Regions from separate parts of the Streptomyces sp. Tu 3180 genome, predicted to be linked through region 1. Evidence: riboswitches for the same ligand, from Rfam matches in the RefSeq annotation. Region 1 holds a riboswitch; the other holds the start of a gene.

Region 1 (5,191 bases):
GCAGGGCGTTGGCGGCGCCCTCCTCGATGCCGCGGGCCAGGCGCTCCGGATTGGTGACGAACAGGTCGTCGCCGACGAGCTGGACCTTGTCGCCGAGCTTGGCGGTGATGGTCTTCCAGCCCTCCCAGTCGTCCTCGAACAGCGGGTCCTCGATGGAGACGAGCGGGTACGCCTCGACGAGCTCGGCGTAGTACTCGGTCATCTCGGCGGCGGAGCGCTCCTTGCCCTCGAAGACGTAGGAGCCGTCCTTGTAGAACTCGGAGGCGGCGACGTCGAGGGCGAGGGCGATCTGCTCGCCGGGGGTGTAGCCGGCCTCCTTGATGGCCTCGAGGATGAGGTCGAGGGCCTCCCGGTTGGAGCCGAGGTTCGGGGCGAAGCCGCCCTCGTCGCCGAGGCCGGTGGCCAGGCCCTTGCTCTTCAGGACCTTCTTCAGGGTGTGGTAGACCTCGGCGCCCCAGCGCAGGGCCTCGGAGAAGGTCTCCGCGCCGATCGGGGCGATCATGAACTCCTGGATGTCCACGTTGGAGTCGGCGTGCGAGCCGCCGTTCAGGATGTTCATCATCGGCACCGGCAGCAGGTGCGCGTTCGGGCCGCCCAGGTAGCGGAAGAGCGGCAGGTCGGAGGCCTCGGAGGCGGCGTGGGCGACGGCGAGCGAGACACCGAGGATGGCGTTGGCGCCGAGCGAGCCCTTGTTGTCGGTGGCGTCCAGGTCGAACATCGCCTGGTCGATCAGGCGCTGCTCGGTGGCGTCGTAGCCGACGAGCTCCGGGCCGATCTGCTCGATGACGGCCAGGACGGCCTTCTCGACGCCCTTGCCCAGGTAACGGTTGGCATCGCCGTCACGGAGTTCGATGGCCTCGAAGGCGCCGGTGGAGGCGCCGGACGGGACGGCGGCACGACCCGTGCTGCCGTCGTCGAGGCCGACCTCGACCTCGACCGTGGGGTTGCCTCGGGAGTCCAGGATTTCCCGGGCTACGACGACGTCGATGGACGGCACGAGCATCTCCTTCTTGGATGTGACGCGGGTGAGCGGGGCCACTCAGGCCCTGCGAGTCCGAGCCTAACCGGCTCCGGGCGATCGGCATCCGGTCGCCCGTGTCGTGGACAGGAGCGAGCTTAGATTGTTTCCGCACGGAACAAAGCCGTTCCCGGAAACCCGGCGGAAACCGTGACCCGGCGGAGCCCGTGAAAAACCCCGCCCCGGTGCGTACGGGGGAACACGCACCGGGGCGGGGAGCCCGTGGGGACGGGGAGGGGCCGGAGGCCGCTGTCCTTACTTCAGGTGCAGCTGCTGGCCCGGGTAGATGAGGTCGGCGTCCTCGACGATGTCGTCGTTGAGCTCGAACAGCTTCGCCCAGCCGCCCTCGACGTCGTGCTCCTGGGCGATGGAGCTCAGGGTGTCGCCCTTGACGACCTTGTACTCGCCGTCGCCCTTGGCGACCTTCTCGCCGGTCGGAGTGGTGACGGTCTTCTTCGCGGCCGGGCGCTCGGCGGAGCGGGAGGCCTTCTGCCCGGTCCCACGGGTCTCGGCGGAGCCGGCGCCCTGCTCCTGACCCTGGGCGGTCTGACCCTGGCCCTGCGAGCCCTGCGAGGAGCCGCCGTCCTGGGTCTGGGCGGAGCCGCCGCCGTAGGGGGCGTTCGACAGGTTCACGCCGCAGACCGGCCAGGCGCCCTTGCCCTGGCCCGCGAGGACCTTCTCGGCGATCTCGATCTGCTGGGCCTTGCTGGCCTGGTCGGCGGTGGCGGCGTACTGCGTGCCGCCGTACGCGGCCCAGGTGGAGGCGGAGAACTGCAGACCGCCGTAGTAGCCGTTGCCGGTGTTGATGGACCAGTTGCCGCCGGACTCGCACTGGGCGACGGCGTCCCACTCGGAGGCGGTGGCGGCGGAGGCCGTGCCGGACGCCACCAGCGGGGCGGCGACGGCGGCGCCGGCGACGCCGACGACGGCGATGGCGCGGGTGGCCTTGGACGGACGACGGTGCTTGCCCTTGCCGGAGAACAGCATGGATGGATCCCCTCACCGACGCCTACGAGGTGAGCTGTCGGGTTCGGGCCGGTTGAGTTGCCCGGCCGCGCCCCTCACGGGACGCGGCTTCACCCCGAGCCGGATCCGGCGTCAACCGCCCTGATCCGGCGCCTACCTTGGGTCCCCCGCTCCTGCCTGCGGCGCATGACGCGACGACTGTTCCCGTGCTGCCACTGGCAGGATTCGGCGTGGCGGCAGCCGGGGCCCGCGGTGGCGAGCGGTCACGACCGTAGACACGCGATCGGCGGAATTTCAAAGACGATCAGGGCCTCTGAGACCTATCTCTCACCGTCTGCAAAACGGACATTCAGCACGAAACGTGACGTCAACTGTCGCCGTCCGCCCGCCCCTTCGGGCGTCACTCCCTGCCCGGCTCGACCCCGACCTCGAGCTTCTGACCGGGCAGGATGAGGTCCGGGTCGGCACCGACGGCCTGCTCGTTCTCCGCGTAGAGCGCACGCCATCCGCCATCGAGCTCAAGGGAGTCGGCGATGGACCAGAGACTGTCGCCGGAGCGCACGGTGTAGGACCCGTCCGCGGTGTCGCGGGGGGCGTCGGCGCCGCGCGAGGCGTGCCGGCCGGACGCCTCGGCGGTGCGGTCCTCGCCCTCGCCCTCCTCGGCGCTGGCGCCGCGGTGGCGGCCGGCCCCGCTGTCCGTGAGCGCCGAAGAACCGTCGATCTGCCCGGACTTGTCCGACTCGTCACTTTTCGGCGCGGCCGGGGCGGAGGGGGAGGCGCCGGACCCGGCGTCCGAACCAGCGGACTTGCCGGACTTGTCCGACTTGGGTGATTCGTCGTCCGTGTCCTTCGCGCTCGCCGACGGGCCGGACGACGGCGAGGAGGAGGCGGAAGCGGACGGCTCGTCGGAGTCCGGAGTCCCGGACGCGTCCGGCGCGTCGGGCGAGCCGGACGGCTCGGAGGAGCCGGATCCGCCCGGCGTGGAGTCCTCCGCCACGCCCGTGTCGACGCCGGCCGACGCGGAGCCCTGCTGCAGGCCCGCCGTCAGTCCGCAGGTGCGCCACGCACCGACCCCCTGGTCGGCGAGGATTCTCTCGGCCACGGCTATCTGCTGGCCGCGACTGGCCTGGTCGGGGCTCGGCGCGTAGTCGAGTCCGCCGTAGTTCTCCCAGTCGTCCTGCGTCAACTGCAGGCCGCCGTAGTAGCCGTTGCCGGTGTTCTGGCTCCAGGAGCCACCGCTCTCGCACTCCGCGACCCGGTCCCAGGTCGCGCCGTCGGCCGCGCTGGCGCTGCCGGCCCCGAGGAGCGGGATCGCGATGGCGGAGCCGGTCACTCCGGCCGCGACGAGGAGTGCCGGAGCCTGGCGGGGGCGGCGGTGCCGACCGTTCCCGGAGAGCATGCGGAGACCTTTCGCAAGACAGCAGTTGCCGGCGCGGCGGATGAAGCGGAGGTGCCGCGCTTGATGGGTGAACGTATCGGCAGACGATCACTTGTCACAAGTTCATGCCGCGCAGATCACGTGAAGATCACAGAAATGAGCGCGTGTCATGTTTGCGCTGGTCCGCACGGGCCCGGGGAAGGAGACGCGGAAACCGGGGTTCCCTCGTCAGGCCGCCGGTGGGGTGAACTCCACCGGCAGGGTGCGCAGTCCGCGCATGATGAGCCCGCCGCGCCAGCGCAGTTCGGCGGGGTCCACCGCGAGCCGGAGGTCCGGCAGGCGGGTCAGCAGCGTGGCGAGCGCGGTCTGGCCCTCCAGACGGGCCAGCGGCGCGCCCAGGCAGTAGTGGATGCCGTGGCCGTACCCCAGGTGCTGGTTGTCGCGCCGGCCGAGGTCGAGCACGTCCGGGTCGGCGAACCGTTCCGGGTCCCGGTCCGCGGCGGCCAGGACGACGAGGACCGGGTCGCCGGCCGCGACGCGCTGCCCGCCGATGGTGACCGGCTCGGTGGCGAACCGCCAGGTGGCGAGCTCCACCGGGCCGTCGTAGCGCAGCAGTTCCTCGACACCGGTCTCCAGCAGCGCGCGTTCCCCGGCGGCCAGCGACCTCTGCAGGCGGTCGCGCTGCCCGGGATGGGTGAGCAGGGCGTAGGTGCCGTTGCCGATGAGGTTGACGGTGGTCTCGAAACCGGCGAACAGCAGGATGAACGCCATCGCGGCGGCCTCGTTCTCGGTGAGGTGCTCACCGTGGTCGGAGGCGCGGATGAGCCCGGAGATGAGGTCCTCGCCGGGGGCGGGCTCGGCGGGCAGGGCCTCGCGCTTGCGGTGGATGAGGTCGGCGAGGTAGCCGCGCATCTTCTTCACGGACCGCGCCACCCCGCCCCTCGGGCCGCCCTGGTGACGGATCATCATGCCCGCCCAGTCCCGGAAGTCGTCCTGGTCCTCCCGGGGGACGCCCAGCAGGTCGCAGATGGCGTGAATGGGGAGGGGGAAGGCGAACTCGTGGATGAGGTCGGCGGAGCCGCCGCCCGCGAACCGGTCGATGAGCCCGTCGGTGAGCTGCTGCACCCGGGGCGCGAACTCGGCGACGCGGCGCGGCGTGAACGCCTTGCTGACCAGCCGGCGCAGCCGGGTGTGGTCCGGCGGGTCGATGTTGAGCAGATGCGTCATCAGCTCCGCCTTGCGCTCACCGGGGATGCCGGTCCTGCCCCTGGCGTGCGCGGGCTCGTCGTGGTGCGCCGGGTTCTTGGACAGGCGGGGGTCGGCGAGGGTCTGCCGGGCGTCGGCGTACCGGGTGACCAGCCAGGCCTCGACCCCGCTGGGCAGCCGCGTCCGGTGCACGGGCGCGTGCTCGCGCAGCCAGGCGTAGGCGGGGTAGGGATCGCTCGCGAACTCCCAGGTGAAGAGTTCGGGGGCGCTGTTCCCGGGGCTCCCCGGGTTTCCCGGGCTCTCCGGGCTCTCGGGCCGGGACTGGTGCTGGTGCTGGTCGGTCACCTCTCGACCGTATCCGGCGGCGGACGGGCGGTACGGCCCGGCCGGTGCCGCCTACTCCCCCACTCCCTCGGCGGCCCGCACCGCGTCCCGGTAGGCCCGGGCCGCCGCGCGCAGCGCCGCCTCCGGGTCGACGCCCTCCTCCTCGGCCCGCACCGCGAGGGCGAGCAGGTCGTAGCCGACGCCCTCCGCCCGGGGCAGGGGGACGTCCAGGCCCGCCGTGCGGACGCGGGAGGCGAGTTTGGCGGCGAGGGCCAGTCCGGGCTGGCCGAGGGGGATGC
Region 2 (5,191 bases), 2.6 Mb from region 1:
GGGCACCGCGACGACCGCCAGGTCGACGGGTCCGTCGATGTCCCGCACCGAGCGGAAGGCGGGCACCCCGTCGAGCTCCTCCAGCCCTTCCGGGAGGGCCCTGTTCACGGCGTACAGGCGGCCGGTGAACCCGGCGGCGCGGATGTTGTCGAGGACGCTGCGCCCGACGCCGCCGGGGGTGCGGCCGGCGCCGACGACGGCCACCGCGCCGGGGGCGAGCAGCCGCTGCACCGAGCGCGCCTCGGCGCGCTGTTCGCGCGCGTACTGCACGGCCAGGGAGCGGTCGGTGGGTTCGAGGTCGAGCTCCAGGCGGACGACGCCGTCCTCGAAGCTGCGCTTCTGGGTGTACCCGGCGTCGGTGAACACCTTGATCATCTTGGTGTTGGCGGGCAGCACCTCGGCGGCGAACCGGCGGATGCCGCGCTCGCGCGCGACGGCGCCGATGTGTTCGAGCAGGGCGGAGGCGACGCCCCGGCCCTGGTGGGCGTCCTGCACCAGGAAGGCGACCTCGGCCTCGTCGGAGACGGCGGGGGCGGGCGCGGAGCGCCCTCCGGCAGGGGCGGCGGGCGACGGGTGGGAGGTGGCGGGCATCCCGTCGGGGCCGATCCGGTCGTAGCGTACGGTGGCGATGAACTCGCCGCCGACGGTGGCCGCGAGTCCCACCCGGTCCACGAAGTCGTGGTGCGTGAAGCGGTGGACGTCCTTCGCGGACAGGCGCGGGTAGGGCGCGAAGAAGCGGTAGTACTTCGACTCGTCCGACACCTGCTCGTAGAAGCTGACCAGGCGCTCGGCGTCGTCGACGGTGATGGGGCGGATGCGCGCGGTGCCGCCGTCGCGCAGCACCACGTCGGCCTCCCAGTGGGCGGGGTACTCGTGCCGGTCCGACGGGGTCTGCATGGGCCCCAGAGTACGGCTCGCGTACGACAACGGCGCGAGGCAGTCTGTGGGGGGCGACGAGCCGGACCGAGGCCGCGGTCCGGAGGCCGACCGGGAGCGGGTACCGCTCCCGGCATGCTTCACGATGTGGGAAACTGGTCTAGACAACCCTGAACACCGAAGGGCAGCAACACATGGCTGAGCGCCGCGTCAACGTCGGCTGGGCCGAGGGCCTCCACGCCCGCCCCGCTTCCATCTTCGTCCGAGCCGCCACGGCCGCAGGCGTCCCGGTGACGATCGCCAAGGCCGACGGCAACCCCGTCAACGCGGCCTCCATGCTGGCCGTTCTGGGTCTGGGCGCCCAGGGCGGCGAGGAGATCGTCCTCGCCTCCGACGCGGAGGGCGCGGACGCCGCCCTGGACCGGCTGGCGAAGCTGGTCTCCGAGGGGCTCGAGGAACTCCCCGAGACCGTCTGAGCGCACGCGCCCTTTCGCGTCCGGACCGGCCCCGCTCCCGCGGAACCGGCCCGGGCGCGATCGGGATTCCCCGGTCGGGGTTCCTCGGCCGGGGACCGCGGTGCCCGTCGTTCGGCGGACACCCGCCCGCACCGCCGAAAGGCCCGCCCGGACCACCGGGCGGGCCTTTCGCTTTCCCTTTTCCGGGCAGCAGAAAACAACCCCCGAATTGAATGCCTCTTTGTATACGGCCCTCGCGTTAATTCCGGAGACTCGGCGTGTTTACGGGATGTTGCGAGTTCCTCACACGCTCCGGGCGGGCGGCCGCGGAGGCGAGGCGCAGCCGGTGCGCGGCGCTCGCGCGCTCCGCGTGCAGCGCGGTGGCCGCCCGCGCGCGCTCGCCGTCGCCGCGCGTCACGGCGTCCACGATCGCGCCGTGCTCCGCCCAGGACTCCACCGGGTCCGACGGGCCCTCCACGGCGTACATCCAGGCGATCTTGTGCCGCAGCTGGGTCAGCATCGACGTCAGGGCGGGGCTGCCCGCGGCCTGGGCGAGCGTCTCGTGGAACCAGCCGTCCAGGGAGCGCAGGTCGTCGCTGCCGCCCCGGCGGGCGCGCTCCTGCCCCAGCCGGACGAGACCGCGCAGGACCTTCAGGTGGGCCTCGGTGCGGCGCTGCGCGGCGCGGGCGGCGGCCAGCGGCTCCAGGAGCACGCGCATGTCGAGCAGGTCGGCGGCCTCCTGCTCGGTGGGTTCCGCGACGCACGCGCCCGCGTGCCGCCGGGTCACCACGAAGCCCTCGGCCTCCAGGGTGCGCAGGGCCTCCCGGACGGGGACGCGGGAGACGCCGTAGCGGCGGGCGAGGAGTTCCTCGGTGAGCCGGCTGCCCCGCGCGTGGACACCCGCGACGATGTCGTCCCGGATCGCCGTGCACACCGAGTGCGCGGGAATACGCATGACCGACCTCCGGCTTAATCCCCGTGAAACGCCGACGAGCGGCGCGCTTTTCCGTGACTCTATTGCAATCCGCGGGAATTTCCGATGCCGGGCCGGATTCCATGTGTGTTTTTGGACAACCGCTCCCCGGAAACGCCGGTGCCCCGGCTCGGGGAGCCGGGGCACCGGGAAGCGGGGGGGCGTGCGCCTGGGACGGGGCGTGCGCGCCTCAGAGGTTCACGCCGTGCGCCCGGAGGTAGGCGACGGGGTCGATGTCGGAGCCGTACTCGGCGGTCGTCCGGGCCTCGAAGTGCAGGTGCGCTCCGGTGACGTTGCCGGTGGCGCCCGAGAGGCCGATGCCCTGGCCCGGGGTGACCCGCTGGCCCACCGAGACGTCGACGGACGACAGGTGGCCGTACTGGGTGTACGTGCCGTCGTGCATCTTGATGACGACCTGGTTGCCGTACGCGCCGCCCCAGCCGGCCTCGACGACGGTGCCCGCGCCGACCGCGTGGACGGGGGTGCCGCTCGCGGCGTGGAAGTCGACACCGGTGTGGCTGCCGGAGGACCAGACGGCGCCGCCGGACTTGTAGCCGGTCGAGACGTAGGAGCCGGGGATCGGCGAGACGAAGGTGTTGAGGCGCTTGCGCTCGGCCTCGCGCGCCGCGCGCTCCTTCTCCGCGCGGGCCTTCTCGGCCTCCTCGGCCGCCTTCTCGCGCGCGGCCTCCTCGGCCGCCTTGCGCGCGGCCTCCTCGGCCGCCTCCCGGGCGGCCTCGTGCTGGGCGGCCGCCTGGGCGTCGATCCGGGCGGCGACCTCGTCGCCCAGGGTGACGACGGGGGTGAGGCCGGTCTGCGCGACGGCGGGTCCGGCGGCGAGCGCGGGGGCCGCGAGGGAGCCGACGACGCCGGTGCCGGTGAGGGCCGCGACGCCCGCCGCGCGGGCGGTGCCGCGCTGCATCCGGCTGGGACGACGGTGCTTCCCGGTGGCGCGGGTGAACGCCATGTACAGGCTGGTCCTTTCCTTCCCTCTCGCCTACCGGGTTAGCTGACGGGTTCGGAGCAGGAAGGTCTCCTACGGACCCCCTCGCGACACGCGCGGGCGTCCGATTCACCCCAGGGACTGCACAAGGGTCCCCGGCTCCCCTGGCTCGCGCCGTACGGGGACTCGGCGATGGCTGTCCGGTGCCGCGGGTGCGGCGCACTGCCCGACGAACAGCCCGGAAGACGCTAAGCGGGCGGGCTTCCAATTCCCAAACAGAACCCGGAGTTTGTAGCGCATCCCACAGGGCAGACGGGCAACCTCCCGTCAATTCGGGCATAAGAGGGCCCTGGTGACACATGGGTCACCAGGGCCCCGCGCGCGTGTCCTGCGCGGCTGCCTACTCGGCCGCCACCACGGTGACCTCGCCGATGCCGAGGGCCTCCACGGGCTCCTTGATCTGCGCCGCGTCACCGACGAGGACGGTCACCAGACGGTCCACCGGGAAGGCGTTGACGACGGCGGCGGTCGCCTCCACGGTGCCGGTCGCGGCGAGCTGCCGGTACAGCTCGGCCTGGTAGTCGTCGGGCAGGTGCTGCTCGACCTGGTCGGCCAGGGTGCTCGCGACGGCCGCGGCGGTCTCGTACTTCAGCGGCGCGACGCCCACCAGGTTCTGCACGGCGACGTCCCGCTCGGCGTCGGTGAGCCCCTCCGCGGCGAGCGTGCGCAGCACCGTCCACAGGTCCTGCAGGGCGGGCCCGGTGTTCGGGGTGTCGACGGAGCCGCTGATGGCCAGCATCGCCGCTCCCGTGCCGTCCGGGGCGGACCTGAGGACCTGCCCGAACGCCCGGACGCCGTAGGTGTAGCCCTTCTCCTCGCGCAGGACGCGGTCCAGGCGGGAGGTGAGGGTGCCGCCGAGGCAGTAGGTGCCGAGCACCTGCGCGGGCCACACGCGGTCGTGCCGGTCCGGGCCGACGCGGCCGATCAGCAGCTGCGTCTGGACGGCACCCGGACGGTCCACGATCACGACCCGGCCGGTGTCGTCGGCGACCACCGGCGGAACGGGCCGGGGCCGGCCCGGGGAGCCCGTCCAGGAGCCGAGCGTGTCGCGGAGCAGCGCGTCCAGGTCGACACCGGTGAGGTCGCCGACGACCACCGCGGTCGCCGTGGCGGGACGGACGTGCTTCTCGTAGAAGGCGCGCACGGCCGCGGAGTCGATGCCGGCGACCGTCTCCTCGGTGCCCTGGCGCGGGCGCGACATGCGCGAGTCCGCCGGGAACAGCTCCTTGGAGAGCTCCTTCGCGGCCCGGCGGGAGGGGTTGGCCAGCTCGTGCGGGATCTCGTCGAGGCGGTTGCGGACGAGCCGCTCGACCTCGCTGTCGGCGAACGCGGGCGCCCGCAGGGCGTCGGCGATCAGTCCGAGCCCCTTGGCGAGCCGCGAGGCCGGGACCTCGAGGCTCAGGCGGACGCCGGGGTGGTCGGCGTGCGCGTCCAGGGTGGCGCCGCAGCGCTCCAGTTCGGCGGCGAACTCCTCGGCGGAGTGCTTGTCGGTGCCCTCGGAGAAGGCCCGCGCCATGATCGTGGCGACACCGTCGAGCCCGGCCGGCTCGGCCTCGAGGGGGGCGTCGAGGAGCACCTCGACGGCGACGACCTGCTGACCGGGGCGGTGGCAGCGCAGCACGGTCAGGCCGTTGTCGAGCGCGCCGCGCTCGGGGGCCGGGAAGGCCCAGGGCCTGGCCTCGCCCGCCTGCGGCTGGGGGTGGAAGTCCATCGTGGCGAGCTCGGTCACTTCGCCGTCTCCTCGTTCTCGTCGGTGCCGGCGACTGCGGCGGCTTCCTGTGCGTCCTGCGCGTCCTGCGCCGCGGGGGCGAGGGGCTCGTAGACGAGCACCGCGCGGTTGTCGGGGCGCAGACGGCTCTTGGCGACCTCCCGCACCTCCTCCGCCGT

What was found. A riboswitch is a leader RNA that binds a small molecule or an ion and turns the genes downstream of it on or off. The one in region 1 is predicted to bind cyclic di-AMP.
Region 2: linked by a shared signal. The riboswitch ahead of GL259_RS28565 (M23 family metallopeptidase) and the one ahead of GL259_RS16710 (transglycosylase family protein) in region 1 are both predicted to bind cyclic di-AMP.

Annotation. Positions count from the first base shown of each region.
Region 1 covers NZ_WOXS01000002.1:3,538,305-3,543,495, forward strand. The annotation lists gene eno (phosphopyruvate hydratase) at 1-997, opposite strand, end outside; gene GL259_RS16710 (transglycosylase family protein) at 1,274-2,005, opposite strand; cyclic di-AMP (ydaO/yuaA leader) riboswitch at 2,010-2,179, opposite strand; gene GL259_RS16715 (transglycosylase family protein) at 2,385-3,383, opposite strand; gene GL259_RS16720 (cytochrome P450) at 3,591-4,913, opposite strand; gene GL259_RS16725 (nucleoside triphosphate pyrophosphohydrolase) at 4,965-5,191, opposite strand, start outside.
Region 2 covers NZ_WOXS01000002.1:6,159,577-6,164,767, reverse strand. The annotation lists gene GL259_RS28585 (GNAT family N-acetyltransferase) at 1-897, opposite strand, end outside; gene GL259_RS28575 (HPr family phosphocarrier protein) at 1,071-1,352, shown strand; gene GL259_RS28570 (GntR family transcriptional regulator) at 1,591-2,286, opposite strand; gene GL259_RS28565 (M23 family metallopeptidase) at 2,495-3,268, opposite strand; cyclic di-AMP (ydaO/yuaA leader) riboswitch at 3,281-3,446, opposite strand; gene GL259_RS28560 (pitrilysin family protein) at 3,645-5,033, opposite strand; gene GL259_RS28555 (pitrilysin family protein) at 5,030-5,191, opposite strand, start outside.